DNA from 3 places in the Heyndrickxia sp. NPDC080065 genome. Region 1 is predicted to be linked to each of the others. Evidence: riboswitches for the same ligand, from Rfam matches in the RefSeq annotation. Region 1 holds a riboswitch; each other region holds the start of a gene.
What was found. A riboswitch is a leader RNA that binds a small molecule or an ion and turns the genes downstream of it on or off. The one in region 1 is predicted to bind thiamine pyrophosphate.

Region 1 (5,697 bases):
TTCACTGCTTGCTCTTTATCGATTTTCCCAGCAATTTCTTGCCCTAACAGAACATTATCAAGAATGGTCCTCCAAGGGAATAGGGAAGAAGCCTGTGGTGTGTAGCTGATGGCCCCGCGTTTTCCGTTTATTTTTTCCCCATCGATGTAGATCGCACCTGAATCTGGGGAGCTGATTCCACCTATTAAACGGAATAAAGTACTTTTACCGCTGCCAGAAGGACCTAAAATGGAAACAAATTCCCCATCATTAATTGAAAAAGAAAGATCCTGTAAAACGAGCTGATCCCCAAATGATTTCGATATATTTTTTATCTCAAGTTTACTCATCTTTATGACCTTCTTCCTTTGGACGCCATTTTATGACTCTGTTTTCAATCCTAACGATCAATGCAAAAAATAGTAGAGCTAAAAATATAATCAAAAATATTGCAACAAACACGCGATCTGTTCGAAAAGAGGATGATGCTAATGTCATATAAACACCGATTCCTTTTTTAGCCCCTAGCCATTCAGAAATAACAGCTCCCATCACACTATACGTTGCTGAAATTTTCAAACCAGAAAAAACACTTGGCAATGCATATGGCCATTCCAGCTTCCAAAAAATCTGGCCTTTTGTTGCTCCAGCCATTTGCATATAGTGCTTCAGCTCATGACTTGTTTGTCTAAAGCCGTCCAAAGCGGCAACGGTAATAGGAAAAAAACATACAAGTGTAATAACTATAATTTTAGGTAAAATGCCAAAACCGAACCAAATGACTAATAATGGTGCTAAAACAATTACCGGAATGTTTTGCGAAACAATTAATAATGGATAAAAAGACTCGCGAATAAATGGAACACGATGTAAACAAATGGCAACAAGAATCCCTACACTGCTACCAATCAAGCATCCTATTAAAGCCAGTTGAATGGTTGAAAGCAAATGATGTGAATAATTTGGCCATCCTGTGATTGCTTCTTGTAAAATTTGTGATGGCGCAGGTAGCAGCCATGCTGGTACTTCCATAATCTTCGTAACAGATTCCCAAATGATGAATAAAAGGATGATGACCAAACATGGCCGCCATCCTTTTTGAATGAATGTTTTCATTATCGATATTTCTCCGTTAATACATCCATTGAAGCACCACTTGGTTGGTAGAGTACTTTTATTTGTGAAATGACATTCGTGCAGCCTAGCTCCATCATTTTCACATTCATTTTTTCAATGATGGCAAAAAGCTCGGTTAAATCGCCTTCCATCGTAGTTTCTAATGGACTGACCTGATATTTCACACCTGATTGATCAATGATTGAAATGGCTTCATCGACATATGGAATCACGTCTTCTCCATTTTTCGTTTTTGGGATAATTTGAATGCTTACAAGTGCATTTGCCATATTTACATCTCCTCTGATTTTTTTATTTTAAGCTTTGTTAAACAATGTTGTTGTTTCAAATAAAACCCTGTCTGGCATGCGTTCAGCTAGTTTTACTTCGTAAAGAAATCGCTTCACGCATACCATACAGGTCATTTATCAACAATAACCATTAACAAAGCCTTATTTTAAAATCTATTTCGGTAAAAATTCATTAGTAAATGCTTTTTCACTATCTAATTTTTTTTCAAGAAGACCGTTATCATACATCCAATTAGAATAGTTTTCCCAAACGGATAATTTTTGCTCTCCCCAGCGTGAAGCATCATCTTGATATTTTGGAGCTAGCCACTTCTGACTTGCTTTAACAAGTTTTGCATCAATATCCGGTACCGCTTTTATTAAAATATCGGCAGCATCATCTGGATGATCAATCGCAAATTTATATCCTTTTGAAACAGCAGCTAAAAAGTGTTTAACCGTTTCTGGATCTTTTGCGATCATTTTTTCATTTGTAGATAGGACGGGTGTATAGTAATCAAGCTTGTCTGAGTAATCTGTTAAATATACCATGTTTATTTTTTCGTTACGGAGTTCGGCTTCAACACCTGTCCATCCGTAATAAATCCACGCAAAATCAATATCTCTTTTAACGGCAGTAAAGAAATCAGTATCTCCCATGTTTACAATATCGACTTTTTCTACATTAGCTTTTTCTTTTTTCATCAGTGAGGAAAGGACTGCCTTTTCTACTGGAGATCCCCAGCCGCCATAGGTTTTATTTTCAAAATCCTTAGGAGAAGAAATGTTTTTTTCCTTTGGAGAAGCAAAACCAGATGTATTGTGCTGAATGATAGCAGCAATAGACACAATTGGCACCCCTTGAATACGGGCTTGGGTAATGCCTTCTTGATAACTTACACCAAAATCAGCTTTTCCAGAAGCAACAAGTTGATCTGCTCCTGCATCCCCAGGCATGATGATGTCTACATCTAATCCTTCATCTTTAAAATAACCTTTCTCTTTTGCCACATATAACCCGGTATGATTCGTATTAGGCGTCCAGTCTAACACGACCGATATATGTTTTAATCCTTTTTTCCCGTTCTTTTCACTTGTTGAATTTTTGCTGCTGCATGCAGATAAAAGAAGCATGGAGCAGACAACAACAAATAACCACTTTTTCAATTAAAGCTCCCCCTATTGTACTAACTAAGTTGTTAAAGGATAGTGCAAAATAGCGAGTTTCATAGCTAACATACTGAAAAAATCAAAAGCGCCCTAGGTTTAAAACCCAGGGCGCATACAAACACAATCATTCTATGTATTCAATATGTTCCCTACGCTGGTCTCAACCAGATCAGGTTCAAAGAGTCAGTATCTTACGGATACAATCTCAACCAGCAACACTGGTCCCCCTACAACTTTAACATTAGTATTTAATTATTTTCTCTTCAAACATACTATGACACAGCTCCGTTTATTTTTCAAGTGGGACATGGGGTCTGGTCCCGTGTCCCAGGATTATTCCACATTCAAAGCCAATTGGATCATCAGTTCGATGGCAGTAGGGATAGCATCTTCATCAATATCAAATAGTGGGTGGTGATGTGGATATTGACTTTTCTCACTTTGCATCCCGACATTAATGAAGGCTCCAGTTTTTTCTTTTAAGTAGTAAGAAAAATCTTCTGCTCCCATCGATGGATCCATTGGTTCAAAAGCTTCCCCTCCAAATGTATCGTTAATCACTTTCTTAGCAAATTCGCATGCTTCTGGGTGATTATATAATGGTGGAGTTCCTTCAATAAATTCATAATGTCCTTTGGCACCAAAACTTGCACAAATGGACTCGGTTAATTGAGCTGTTCTTTTGTGCATTAATTCAGCGGCTTCAAATGACAATGCTCGGATCGTCCCTTGCAGCTTTACTTCTGATGGAATGACATTGTACGAGTTTCCTGCTTGCATTCCTCCAAAAGAGATGACACCTGGATGCAAGGGGTGTAAATTTCTACTAACAATAGATTGAAAGCTTTGAATAAGATGAGTGGCAATATAAATTGGATCTACCGAGTCTTGCGGTTGACCACCGTGACCGCCGATCCCTTCAATTGTAATATCAAAGTCATCGCTAGAGGCCATGGCAAAGCCTGTCGCAAAGCCAATTTTTCCAAGTGGAAGCCTTGACATTAAATGGATCCCATAAATCACATCGACCTCGTCTAATATTCCTTCACTGACAAGTTGTTTCGCACCGCTTGGAGATGCTTCCTCTGAGCTTTGAAAAATAAAAACGATGTTATTTTTTACTAAGTGAGGGTTCAAACTCATCCATTTAGCAACAGCGAGAAGTATCGCAGTATGACCATCATGTCCACAGCCATGCATAACACCAGGTACGGTGGATAAATATGGCTTGTCACCTTCTTCTTGAAGGGGAAGAGCATCCATATCAGCCCTGAGAGCAACGGTCTTTTTCCCTTCGGTTCCTTTAAAATATGCGATCACATTCGGAGCAGAGAAACGCGGGTCGACAGGAATTCCGAATTCCGCTAACTTCTCTTTCACGTATGCAGCCGTATTGTATTCCTGTCCAGAGAGCTCTGGGTGCATATGAAAATGTCTTCGCTGTTCAATTGTCCAAGATTTTAATTCTGAATCAACTAATTTTGTTTGTAACATAGTTAAATCCTCCAATGTATTATTTAGGGCTCTTTTCGTAAACTTTTGAATCGAAAAACTTTATTAAATCGCCGTGTAACTGTAAATTTTATGAATTTTTTGCGTGAAGATTACCAAATTCAACCTTATTTTAAAATGGTCCATAGTGAATCGCTTGTGCGATAAGCAAGAAAACAATAGCAATACCTATTTCGATTAATAGAAATGGCAGAACCCATTTAAACCATTTTGTAAAAGGAATCCCGGCAACGGCAAGACCTGCTATGAGTACACCAGCTGTTGGGAAAATGGAATTCGTGATGCCATCCCCAAGCTGAAAGGCCAATACTGCAGTCTGTCTTGTCACACCAACAAGATCGGCCAATGGAGCCATAATAGGCATTGTAAGTGCGGCCTGACCGCTCCCTGACGGAACAAGGAAGTTAAGAAAGAGCTGCACAAAAAACATGCCGATTGCGTTCAACGCTGGTGATAGATGGCTTAATAGGGAAGAAGCGTAATATAAAACGGAATCCATTAATTTTCCATCTTGAAATACGACAAGAATGGCTTGGGCAAAACCGATAATTAATGCACCGCCAATTACCTCTTTTGCTCCATCCATAAAGCTATCCGCCATCTTACTCGGATTCAATTTTCCAATAAATCCAATAATAACGCCAAACATTAGGAATAATCCAGCAATTTCAGTAATATACCAACCAAATTTTAATACGCCAAAAATCAATACAACAAAGTTAAGTAAGAAAGCAGCTAGAACCCATTTATGACGAGTTTCCAACTTCACTTCAGCTTGAATAGCTGTCTTTTGGTCATTTTGAAATTTCCCTAAATAACGCAATTCCGGATTAGCCTTAATTTTTTTCGCATAACGATACACGAACAGTACTCCCGCAATGTAAAACGCAGCGAGGAGAAGCAATCTGAGACCAATACCAGAAAAGGTTGGCAGCTCAGCAATACTTTGGGCTATCCCAATATTAAAGGGATTCATAATTGCACTCATAAAACCAATATTTGCTCCGAGTGATACAATCGCGACTCCCACGATTGCATCAAATCCTAATGCGATGACTAATGGAGTAATGATAGCAATATATATAATGGTTTCTTCTGACATCCCCATTAACGTTCCACCTACAGAGAAGAATAGCATGAGTACAGGGATAAGTAATAATTCTCGATTCGCAAGCTTTTTCGATATGGTCATGATCAACGCGTCAAGAGCGCTTGTTGCTTTTAAAATTCCAAAAGCTCCACCTATCATGAGAACGAAAAAGATAATTCCGGCTCCATTAATCATTCCAGTATGGATACTGGTGAAAATTTTGAAAAAGCTAACTGGAGATGAATCAGTCAAATGAAATGTACCTGGAACAACAAGGGTACGGCCATCCTTTTCCACCCGATCATATTCTCCAGCTGGAACAATATATGTCAAAATAGTTGCAATAATAATAACACAAAATATAAGAACAAATGCATTGATATTCCTTGCATTCTTTTCATTTTTATTAATAGAAGATTGTTGATCATGCAAAACCGAATTAGCCATCTAGTAAACTCCTTTTATAGTAAATATGTATTTTTATTCATAAATGATAATATATATTCACATAAAATGCAAGTGGGACAAATGTCCAGTCCT
Region 2 (5,697 bases), on a different contig from region 1:
GGTGTATTTCTTTACTAGTTGAATTCTCCCCTTCAGCCCCTTCTCCCAATGCACTCCTCGTATTCGATGAGCATTTCTAATGATAGTGAATTCTTCCTTTAATAAAGGCAAAAATCGATAACCTGCCAAGATCCCATATACAAGTTTGGGTGGAAGTTTGCACTGCTGCAAAAGGCTTAGCATAAACTTTGTTGTGTCCGTAGTTAAAATAAACATGAGAGAAAGTGCAGCAAAGCAAAGAACTCTAAGTCCTAAGGATAATCCCGTACTCAATCCATAATTAGTGATCTCGATTGGACCAAATTTAACATAAGTCAGCACATTTACACCATTCGGTGGATTAGAAAATATCGTTGTTGTCCATACATATCCAAATGCAATGATAATAAAAGGGAGAAATCGAACGAACCATTTTTTAGGCATTACCTTACCAAAAATAAAAGTGATCAAAATCGTAAAAAGCAAGAAAAGCAGCGGTGTAACCGGATCAAAAACAAAAGCTAGAAGCAAGACAGACATCAAGACTGTAAATGCTTTTATACTAGGATTTAACGACTGAAGTCGCAACTAACTCACCTCTATTTCTCCACTGTTTCACTACTGCATATCGTAAAGGCAATTCAAGATTTGCTTTCTCAATTTGTTCAGTATGCATGGAAAATAGATCATGGGGTGTTCCTTGAAAGGAGACTTCCCCATTTGAAAGTACAATCACTTGATGGGCATAGTTTGCGACCAATTCCATATCATGTGTCACCATCAATGCTGTCATCCCTGATTTAACACGGTCTTCAACGAGTTTCATTAATTCGTCGGTTGCCTTTCCATCCTGCCCAAAGGTGGGCTCATCAAGAATAAGCAAGTCTTGATCATCAATAAGCATTGTAGCTACACTTAATCTCCTCTTTTGTCCCTGACTTAGCGAAAAGGGATTATTGTTCTTTAGTTCAGTTAATCGACAAGCTGAAAGAACATTCTCAACCTTGGTCTCGATATCCTTGTACCCAGTTTTTTTCATTTTCAAACCAAATGCCACTTCATCAAATACAGTGTCAGTTATAAATTGGTGCTCTGGATTTTGAAAAACATATCCAATGGAATTCCGCTTTTCTAATTCCGATAAGTCCTTTAATAATTTATTCTCAAAAATGATTTCCCCATGCTTTGCCGTAAATAACCCTGCTAACAGCAATGATAAGGTAGACTTGCCGGCGCCATTTGGACCAATAATGGCTGTCCATTGACCCTTCCCGATCGTTAAATCAATATTTTTTAATATAGGTTCACTTCCACGCAAAAATGAAACGTTTTTCATTTCAATCAATGTTTTGGATGGAGATGAAATAGTCGGCATGAATAAATTTTGGACATATTTTTCATCCAACTCCTTGACTAATTCATCCAACGTGAACGAAAAAAAATCCGCCTTAAATTGTTGACCAAAAATCGTTACCTTAGGTAAACACAAACCCAGCTCTTTCATTTCCTCAAAATGATTAACCAATCCTTCTTTCAATAAACCATCATACATGAGATTCCCAGTTTGTGTCAGAACAAGACAGCGGTCAAGGTATGGGATCCAATAATCAAGCTTATGCTCAATCACAATCAGTGAGAAATCCAGCTTCTTTTGAAGTGAATCAATGGTTTGTACAAACTCCTTTGTTGCAGCTGGATCCAATAATGCAGTAGGTTCATCGAGAATGAGGATTTCTGGCTCCATGGCAATCACACATGCAAGAGCTAGCTTTTGTTTCATTCCCCCCGACAATGTAGAAATTTGAGCATACTTATATTTTTCAAGACCAACTAAAGAAAGGGATCTATCTATTTTTTTCACCATTTCTTCTCTAGGTATGTTTATATTTTCTAAACCAAACGCAATTTCATCCTCTACTGTAAGCATGCAAAATTGTGATTCAGGATCTTGAAACACAACCCCTATGTGCCTGCTTAATTCCCCTGCAGCATATGCTTCAATTTCTTTTCCTCTAAAACAAATAGTTCCCGTTCGATTACCTTCAATAGAACGTGGGATTAGCCCATTTAAACAGAGAGTTAAAGAGCTCTTTCCCGATCCGCTTGGCCCTAATAAAAGAAGTTTTTCTCCCTTATCTAAAGAGAATGATATATTTTTTAAAATTGATTCATCCTCATACGAAAGTGAAAGATTCGAAACCTCTAATATTTCTTTACTTGGCTCCATTGTTATCACGCCGCTTTTCTCTTTTTTATCTCTTTGCCCAGTGGCATTCCGTTGAGTACTCCCGTTTTGGCCAATCCTTCACTAATATATTTTCCAAGCAAACCAGCAAGTAGTGCACCGGATATCATTCTTATGACAAGCATCGATAACACGTAAGTAGTTGAAAGTGTGGCAAAGCCTGAAATAAAATACCCCCAGGCAAAACTAAAAATGGATGCACCCACTCCAGCAAGCATTAACACCCAGGTGGAATAACGCTTCCATCCAGTTGCAGCAAATACAGCCTCTGCACCAAGTCCTTGGATAAAGCCAGAGATTAATAGTCTAGGCCCAACTGCATTTCCAATTAAAATTTCTACAAATGCAGCAATCGTTTCAGAAAGAACCGCCGCACCAGGTTTACGAATAATATTCGCTACAATAATAGAAACAATAAACCAGATTCCAAAGATCGGTTCGTAACCTATCGGACCAACTAATCCAAAAAAGACATTCCCCAGCTGGGCAAATAATAAATAAACGATAGCAAAGACAATCCCTAATACCGACATTACAACAATTTCACGTAGATTCCATTTCGACATTGTTCCTGCCCCCCTTATTTATTTTTCCTTGATGGACTGTTCGCTGAAATATTGACCGTCATTGTCACATGGTTTACTTTTTCCTGTGTGTAATGGAAGGACTGCTCTAAAGTAGCAAATACATCATGAGCATCACCATCTAATCGACTAGCATAGTGGATTCCACTTGTAAATGTGCCCTTTTCCTTAGCCAAATCAACAACATCAGCAATAATTTGCATATATGATTCATTATTCATAGGATAGAGAGCGAATTGTGTCGGCGCCTCAATATGTAAGTTCTTTATCTTATCTTCATTCATTCGTACACCATCAGCTGACATAAAGACATCCCCATCTGAATCCCCTGGACATCCGATTGAAAAAGTTCCATTTAGAACGACATGTTTTTCAGTTTGTGCAGATAATAAATAAATCGCTTTAGCTACATCAAATACATGCTCCATTTTCCCTCGAATCACTGTACTTATATCATCTGTTTTAACCCATACTTTAGAAGTATCCACTTGTTCAAGGGTGGATAAAATAATGTCTACAAACTCATCTGTCATTGGGTAAAGCGAAAAACGAAAACCTACAATTCTACTTGTTCCGCATGATTGTGTCATAAAAATTCTCCTCCAATATAGAAATTAATCTTTTTAGAGAATAAAAAAACTGCATCTCACGGAAGATGCAGTAGTATCCAAATAAATGTAACCAAAATGATTTACAAAATACTACTACACTTCCCCACGCTAGTATTATCTAGATCGGGTAATAAGGGATCGGAACGCTCTTCCACGTTCACATCTCAGCTATTTCAGCACCCCTAGTGCAGATAGGTTATATGCAGTTTTATTATTCGCACTTATCATACATGACAAAGAATCATGTGTAAAGATACTTAATTTTATTTTTTCTGAAAATGTCTAATTATCATCTTTTTATATTATTCTAGAAAAATATTTTTTATGCAATAAAATTCATTTACATGGTAAAATATACACTTTCTATTTTCATTGCTTTTGGTTTATGATATCGTTATATAGTTATTAATATTAATTTTCATAAATAAATATCCATCTGATAGATTTTATACTAGTTACTATAGGAATAATGAACGAATGTTAGAGGTGCCATAATTATGGGTAATCAAATAGAACAAACTAACGTCACCCAAAATGGTGAATTAAAACGCAGCTTAAAGGCGCGGCATTTGATGATGATATCACTTGGCGGATCAATTGGTACAGGGCTTTTTCTAGGAAGTGGAGCCGCTATTTATCAAGCAGGACCTGGAGGGGCATTACTCGCCTATCTGATTATTGGTGTCATGGTCTATTTCATTATGACCAGTCTCGGTGAACTTGCTTCCTTTATGCCCACAAGCGGCGCCTTCAGCACATATGCTACTCGGTTTATTGACCCTGCATTAGGGTTTGCATTAGGCTGGAACTATTGGTACAGCTGGGCGATTACACTTGCTGCAGAACTTTCCGCTTCTACACTAGTAATGAAGTTCTGGTTCCCTAATAGCCCATCATGGTTATGGAGCGGGCTTTTTATACTCATCATTTTCGGTATCAATATCCTTTCCGTTAAAGGATATGGAGAAGGGGAATATTGGTTTTCGTTTATCAAAGTCGCTACCATCATTATTTTCATCATTGTTGGTTTCTTAATGATATTTGGAATTATGAAGGGCGATGCCGTCGGCTTTAAAAACTTCACGATTGGAGACGCTCCGTTCCACGGAGGAATCTTAGCAGTCATAGGTGTGTTTCTAACAGCTGGTTTTTCCTTTCAAGGGACAGAAATTGTTGGTGTCGCTGCTGGAGAAAGTGAAAATCCAAGGGAAAACGTTCCAAAAGCAATCAAAAGCATTTTTTGGCGAATACTTTTATTTTATGTACTTGCCATCATCGTAATCGGTTTAATCATTCCTTATACAACTGAAAGCTTGAAGAGCGAGGATATCATGGTTAGTCCTTTTACATTAGTGTTTAAGAAGGCGGGACTTGCCTTTGCTGCTTCTTTAATGAACGCAGTCATCTTAACAGCCGTCTTATCAGCTGGTAACTCAAGTCTCTATGCATCAACAAGAATTTTATATGCTATGGCAAAAGAAGGACAAGCTCCAAAGTTCTTTGGAAAGATCAATAAACGTGGTATTCCAGTAGCGGCATTAGTTGCCACTACATTAGTCGGAATGCTCACCTTTCTTGCTTCCGCTTTTGGTGATGGAGCTATTTATATGTGGTTATTGAACGCTGCAGGTATTACAGGATTTATCTTCTGGTTAGGGATTGCAGCCAGCCATTATCGTTTTCGAAAAGTATATATTGCCCAAGGACACTCACTCGAAAAGCTTCCTTACCGTGCAAAACTTTATCCATTTGGACCGATATTTGCTTTCTTAGTAGGTTTAGTCGTCATAATTGCCCAAGACTATCAAGCCTTTCTAAGCGAAAGAATTGATTGGATGGACATTATCGCTGCTTATCTCGGGATCCCATTATTTTTAATTATGTGGTTTGGCTACAAGTTTATTAAGAAAACAAAGGTTGTTCCTTTGAGGGAATGTGAGATTGATGTGGACGGGATGAAGTAAATACATTCATGTTATTTTGCTTCCTCATTTGTTGTGAATGGTGTAACAATAACAGCATGTTCTCTACTAAAAAGGTCTTAAATATTAACATAATTAACAATAAAAGGGGTACCATCGGAAAAATTCAATGGTACCCCTTTTTTATTTTACTATTCCGAAAATGAAAAAAAAGAACTGTTTTATTATTGAGTAAACAATTCTTTTTTCTATTTATCCATATTTATGTTTGAAAGAAATTACTTACCCCTTCATAGTAGTTAAGTGATTTTTCCTTATAAAAGGTAATGCAATTCCCACGATGATAGCTGTATAAG
Region 3 (5,697 bases), on a different contig from region 1:
TAAACAAAATATATCACCTACCTAGAAATAAGATGTATAGATTGTTTTTAACATATTAAGGAAACAAAAGCAATAAAAAAATCAATCTACAAATCTTCCCCATTATATTTTAATATTGCTGTGGTATCTTCAGGATAGATATTTCTTATAGCTTCAATAATTTCTTCTTTTCTAGTATTTACTTCTGGTTCAACTACTATATCTTCAAGATCATAAGGTCCTATTCGCCAATGACCAATAACTGCTCCCTTAAATTCTCCATCAATTAACAAATACTGTAATACTTCATAACCCTTATATTTTTCCTTAAGTGCTGACATATTCGCTCGCACTAAAAAATCGGATTTATCCAACATAAATACCGAACGAAAATCAGTTAATTGTTTATATTCTTTTACATCTTCACTTCGCATATAGCCTTTACCGAGATCTTTAATATCAACAAGCGCAATTTTTTCTTCTTCTTGTAATACTGTTATTACAGACCTTATTACTTTAATACTTAAGCTTGACCAGCTCTTAATTTGTTCTTCGGAAGCGAATACCATTCCATTTAAAAAATTTAAGATCACGTTTTTGAGAGAATCTATAAATTCCTCATCACTTACATTTATTTCAAACCATTCAGTAGCAAAATCGAACCATCCTGTATCCCAGTCTGTATCAACCTGGTCTTCATATACTAAAAAGGCTTCTTGTAGACTTTGTAAAGCCTTTGTAATTTCCGAGCTTGTATATGGAAGTTCTCCTTTCAGCTGTTCTTTCGATATTCCTCCGGTTTTCTTAATTAAACCGATAATCTCTTCATGAATGGGCTTAATCGTTTTTAGCGTTTTTCGGAATACTGTAGCATACAGTTTCAAATCTTCTTGGAGTACATATCCAACACGTCCTCCAATAAATCGACCTTTTACCATTCGATGTTTCTCTCTTAATCTACTTGATAGTAAAAAATCATCGATGTTTGTTCGATGTACTAATCTTGGAGGATCGCCTGGCCGTGTAAAATGAACAGGTGCAACGGGCTGTAACAGCCTAAATAGTTCAATATATTCTGTATGTCTATTTTCAATATCAATGGGATCGAGTAAACTTTGTCTCTTCATTCGTTCATATAAAATGATCTCTTTACTGAGCATGCTAGTATTTCTCCTCTTAAAGTATTAGTTAATAATTATTTCTTGCAGCTTTACTAAAAATCCTTTATATCCTTTTTATAAAAACAAAGTATAAATAAAAAATGATAGAGGGCAGCCCGAGGCAATGTTATTGAACACTTTACCTTAGGCTGCCCTCCTTACAATTTTCTACAAAATCAACATCTAAATCCTTAATCAAACGTTTGATTAAAAGATCACTAAACCCTTATTAAACTGATGTTTTTTCTGAATCACCCTACGCGAAAATTGTCACTTAAATATAAGTTTTTCCACAAGGAATGTTGAACTTTTTAAATAGTATCTCTTACGCTAATTTCTTCACTAGGATAGGCGCCATAGAAATAAGAATACCTAAAATAATTGCACAGAGTATGAAAGATCCAATCATTGATGTTCCGTTCGCGATAAAAGAATATAAAACAGCTGATTGCCCTTTTGGAGCATACTTTCCCCAAAAAATAAAGCCTGCAAGAAAGTGCCAAAAATATCGAGCTAAACTTCCGAAAAATACTCCAATAGCGGCCCAGAAAACAGCTTTTCTTCTACTTCCCTCCTGGATGCTGGATTGTATTAAAGGCTGAAAGAAACCAGCTATTCCGATAAATGCAAAAGCGATAAAATATTCGATAAATCCTTGTAAAGGAGTTAAAATACCGCCAGCAGCATCTCCTGTAACAACTTTCAGGAGCCCCCATAATAACCCTGAAACAAAACCCGCTTTTACTCCCCAGCGAAAGGCAACAATAAAGATGGGAACCATCTTAAATGAAATTGAAATAGCTGGGGATAGTTTAATAGATGGTATGAAATCTAAAAGCATAGCAAATGCCGCACATAGTGCTATTTCAATAAGTACAACTAAACGAAAATTTTTCATAAAAAAAATCCCTCCTATGTAATGTTTAATTAATAAACGATACCTCAAGAGGGAATATTTAAGAAAGAATAATTGATCATTATTCATTAAGACTCTTTTTCTATACAAAAACAGCCTTCATTAAAGCCACATCCCTACGCTAGAATTAACTAACAGGTTCGAAGGGTCAGAACTTAATGTTCACTCTCAGCAATATTGCTCCCCTTGTGGTAACGTTATTTAATTGGCACATCCATTGTATACCATTTTCATAAACTATGAAACAATTTTTTCTCTACAAAAAATTTTCAGATATTTTATTAGCAACCTCAAAACGACTTTTCTACAAAAATCGCCAATACCGTATTTAATCAAACGTTTGATTAAATACCTTTAAAACACCGGTATAATAATACTTTCTATAAATTTCATTTGAAAAATTTGCAGAAAAGGCAACTCTCAATAAACTAATCAAACGTTTGATTAAAAGATCGTTAAATCCTAATAAACTAGTATTTCAACTCAATCACACTACGCGAAAATTGTCATTTAAATAAGTTTGTTCCTAACCTCTCGTAACATTTATTTTAACTTGCTTTTCCTTTTGAAATAATTTCCGGATACCCATAGCTGCCATGTTCACTTAAATCAAGACCAACGATTTCTTCTTCTTCAGAAACACGAAGTCCGTTCATGAGCTTTTTCATCACATACAAGATAACAAACGAAACAACAAAAGCATATAAACCTGATACAAATACGCCTATAAATTGCACACCTAATTGATGAAAGCCTCCACCATAAAATAAGCCAGGCGATCCCACTGTTGCCAATTCCTTTGTTGCAAAGAAACCTGTTGATAAAGTTCCCCATACACCTGCTGTTCCGTGAACAGATAAAGCATAGATAGGATCATCAATTTTTCTTTTATCAAAAAATCTCATACTATAAAACACTAATATTCCAGCTACAAAGCCAATTACTACAGATGCCCAAGTAGTGACGAATGCACACGATGCGGTAATAGCTACAAGTCCAGCTAATGCGCCATTTAATATAGTAGTAATATCCGATTTACCTAATACCATCCACGAAATCAGAAGGGCAGCAAATGCACCGGCAGCGGCTGCTAAATTCGTATTTAGCGCAACAAAGCCAAAGAATCCATCTTTAACTGATAGGGTGCTGCCTGCATTAAATCCAAACCATCCAATCCACAGTAAAAGAGTTCCTAATGCTGTAAACACTTGGTTGTGACCAAAAATATTATTCACCGATCCATCTTTATTGTACTTACCAATTCTCGGCTTCAATAAAATTGTAGCAGCTAATGCTGCCATCGCTCCTGTCAAATGGACAACTGTTGAGCCTGCAAAGTCTTGTTTGCCATGTTCAGCTAACCAACCGCCTCCCCAAATCCAATGGGCAATGACTGGATAAACAGCAATTGAAAAGAGGATAGAAAAGATAACATAAGTGGAAAATTTCGCACGCTCTGCAAACCCTCCAAAAGCAATGGTTAATGAGATCGTGGCAAAAGCGAGTTGAAACAAAAAGAAGACTGAAGTAGAGAGATTATTACCATCTATTTCATAACCGGAGTAAAAAAAGTGAGAAAGTCCTATAAAAAAGTTTGAAGAATCACCAAAAATAAAAGCATATCCAACTGACCAAAATATAAGGGATCCAATACCAAATGTAATGATTGTTTTACCAGCAATATGTCCTGCATTTTTCATACGTGCGGATCCGGACTCCAGTAAAATAAATCCACCTTGCATAAGAATAACTAATATTGCCCCCAACATTACCCAAATACTATTCAATAATATTTCTGTTCCCATTGCAATCCTCCTAGTGTTATAAAATATAATAATTTTATGTTATAAAACATAACATACGATCTTATTTGTTATATATTTTAGAGGAGTTTTTATTAATGTCAATAAATATTCATAAATTTTTATTTTCATGTTATGAAATATAACATGAAATTTAGCCCAAAAAAAAGAGGAGGATTAAACCCCCAAATATTTTTCAAATAGCTGTGATTTTGACATAAAAAGATAAGTTGGTTTTTGATTTTTAATTCTGCGGAAGGAAAGCGATGTTGTAGAGAGAAGAAATATAGGCATTTGCGTAATTCTTTTAAACTGAGTGTATATCCCACTTTCTGGATACATTTGCTCAAATCCCAGCTTCTTTACACCTTTGTTAAGCATGGTAATGCCTATAACGCCTTTAATATTGTCAGCTCTTTTATGATCTTCGATAAACTTCGCTAATAAGGGCATCGATTGTTCAACCATTTTATAAATAGCTCTTGTACGCTGTACAGGGTGGTTTATTGAAATCACTTCCCTTAAAATACGGACATTGTGTAAATGGATTTTCAATAAACAGTCGTTTTTCGTAATCAATGTCCCATCCGTTAACAAAAAGTCTTTCCCCTTATATTTTGTAAGCTTCACTCGAAAGATAGCCTTCTTATTATGAAAAGAACCAATATATTTAAGACGTCTTATTAGATGATAAAATGGATCGATAAAAGTCCATATGGAAATAATAGAATATCGTATAAACAAATTATGATATCCCCTTTCAAATAACTCATCTTGTTTAGGATAAACATTTTATATAAATTTAACTCACGAAGGAATAAGGAAATAACATAATACCCTTATGAATAAAATCCCCCTGCTTCACATAAGTTGAAAGAGGAGGAATAAGCTGATACTCGTTCTTATTATTTTTTCCAATACAAGGTTTATTATTTCGCATAATAAATAACTTCATGCTTATTAATAAAACCGGCACTCATATATAGTTTTAAGGCTTTTTCATTGTCGGCATCAACACAAAGTTGAATTTCGTTAATTTGGAACTTATAAAATAATTGGTTTAGCGCCGCTTTAATTAAATTCCTTCCAATACCTTTTTTTCTATGGTCAGGTGATACACCGATGAATTCAATACTGCCTTCTTTATATTCCGGATTAGCTTCAAAGTAAACATAGCCTTGTAATTGTCCATTATTATTTGCTACAATCACTTTTCTTTGATCATTTAAACGATTAAGAATGGTGCTTCCATCATAATATGTCTCCGGAAACAATTGCTGATGCAGGAGTATAAATGATTGATATAGATCTGGGGATATCTCTTGAAGGTGTAGGTTTTGGCAATCATTTTGATGGAATGGTTTTGCACATAATATATTATGGTTTCCCCCTTTGACAAAACCAAGCTGTTTCATAAATCTAGCAGCATGCTGATTATTTTTATTGTAGAAGCCATGAAAACGAACCACCTTAATGGACATTCGTCTTAATAATTCACTCCACATGCCCTGAGCAACCTCATCCCAATTGCTACATTTAATAAAGGGTCCCCATATTTCTGCTTCCTTCGATTCTTTATCTACATCCAAACCAAGAACTCCTATTAACTCGTTATTATCATATGCACCTATTATCGACTCCCGTTTGGGTAAATCAGAAAAATGGTTTTGAAGTGTATATAGGATTTCCTTCCATTGATCTCCACAATAACCAACATGGTGACGAGTATGGCTATTATACTCAGCAATGAAGATTGCTGCAGCAGTTAGATCGGAAATGGGCTGCAAAGATATATTAGAGCTCATATTTTCCCAATAAGTTTTCTAATTTTAAGGCAAGG

Region 2: linked by a shared signal. The riboswitch ahead of ACQKP0_RS21810 (YkoF family thiamine/hydroxymethylpyrimidine-binding protein) and the one ahead of ACQKP0_RS04590 (ABC transporter substrate-binding protein) in region 1 are both predicted to bind thiamine pyrophosphate.
Region 3: linked by a shared signal. The riboswitch ahead of thiT (energy-coupled thiamine transporter ThiT) and the one ahead of ACQKP0_RS04590 (ABC transporter substrate-binding protein) in region 1 are both predicted to bind thiamine pyrophosphate.

What each region holds. Positions count from the first base shown of each region.
Region 1 covers NZ_JBNNWS010000003.1:215,091-220,787, reverse strand. Annotated here, with positions in the region: gene ACQKP0_RS04605 (ABC transporter ATP-binding protein) at 1-329, opposite strand, end outside; gene ACQKP0_RS04600 (ABC transporter permease) at 322-1,095, opposite strand; gene ACQKP0_RS04595 (thiamine-binding protein) at 1,095-1,385, opposite strand; gene ACQKP0_RS04590 (ABC transporter substrate-binding protein) at 1,560-2,552, opposite strand; TPP riboswitch at 2,685-2,794, opposite strand; gene ACQKP0_RS04585 (M20 metallopeptidase family protein) at 2,889-4,049, opposite strand; gene ACQKP0_RS04580 (YfcC family protein) at 4,180-5,604, opposite strand.
Region 2 covers NZ_JBNNWS010000022.1:25,132-30,828, reverse strand. Annotated here, with positions in the region: gene ACQKP0_RS21825 (energy-coupling factor transporter transmembrane component T family protein) at 1-519, opposite strand, end outside; gene ACQKP0_RS21820 (ABC transporter ATP-binding protein) at 542-2,206, opposite strand; gene ACQKP0_RS21815 (ECF transporter S component) at 2,212-2,790, opposite strand; gene ACQKP0_RS21810 (YkoF family thiamine/hydroxymethylpyrimidine-binding protein) at 2,805-3,398, opposite strand; TPP riboswitch at 3,503-3,613, opposite strand; gene ACQKP0_RS21805 (amino acid permease) at 3,917-5,383, shown strand; gene ACQKP0_RS21800 (hypothetical protein) at 5,624-5,697, opposite strand, start outside.
Region 3 covers NZ_JBNNWS010000002.1:140,369-146,065, forward strand. Annotated here, with positions in the region: gene ACQKP0_RS02830 (PadR family transcriptional regulator) at 1-7, opposite strand, end outside; gene ACQKP0_RS02835 (hypothetical protein) at 87-1,139, opposite strand; gene thiT (energy-coupled thiamine transporter ThiT) at 1,465-2,037, opposite strand; TPP riboswitch at 2,152-2,252, opposite strand; gene ACQKP0_RS02845 (ammonium transporter) at 2,604-3,860, opposite strand; gene ACQKP0_RS02850 (YkoP family protein) at 4,035-4,601, opposite strand; gene ACQKP0_RS02855 (GNAT family N-acetyltransferase) at 4,787-5,662, opposite strand; gene ACQKP0_RS02860 (SCP2 sterol-binding domain-containing protein) at 5,652-5,697, opposite strand, start outside.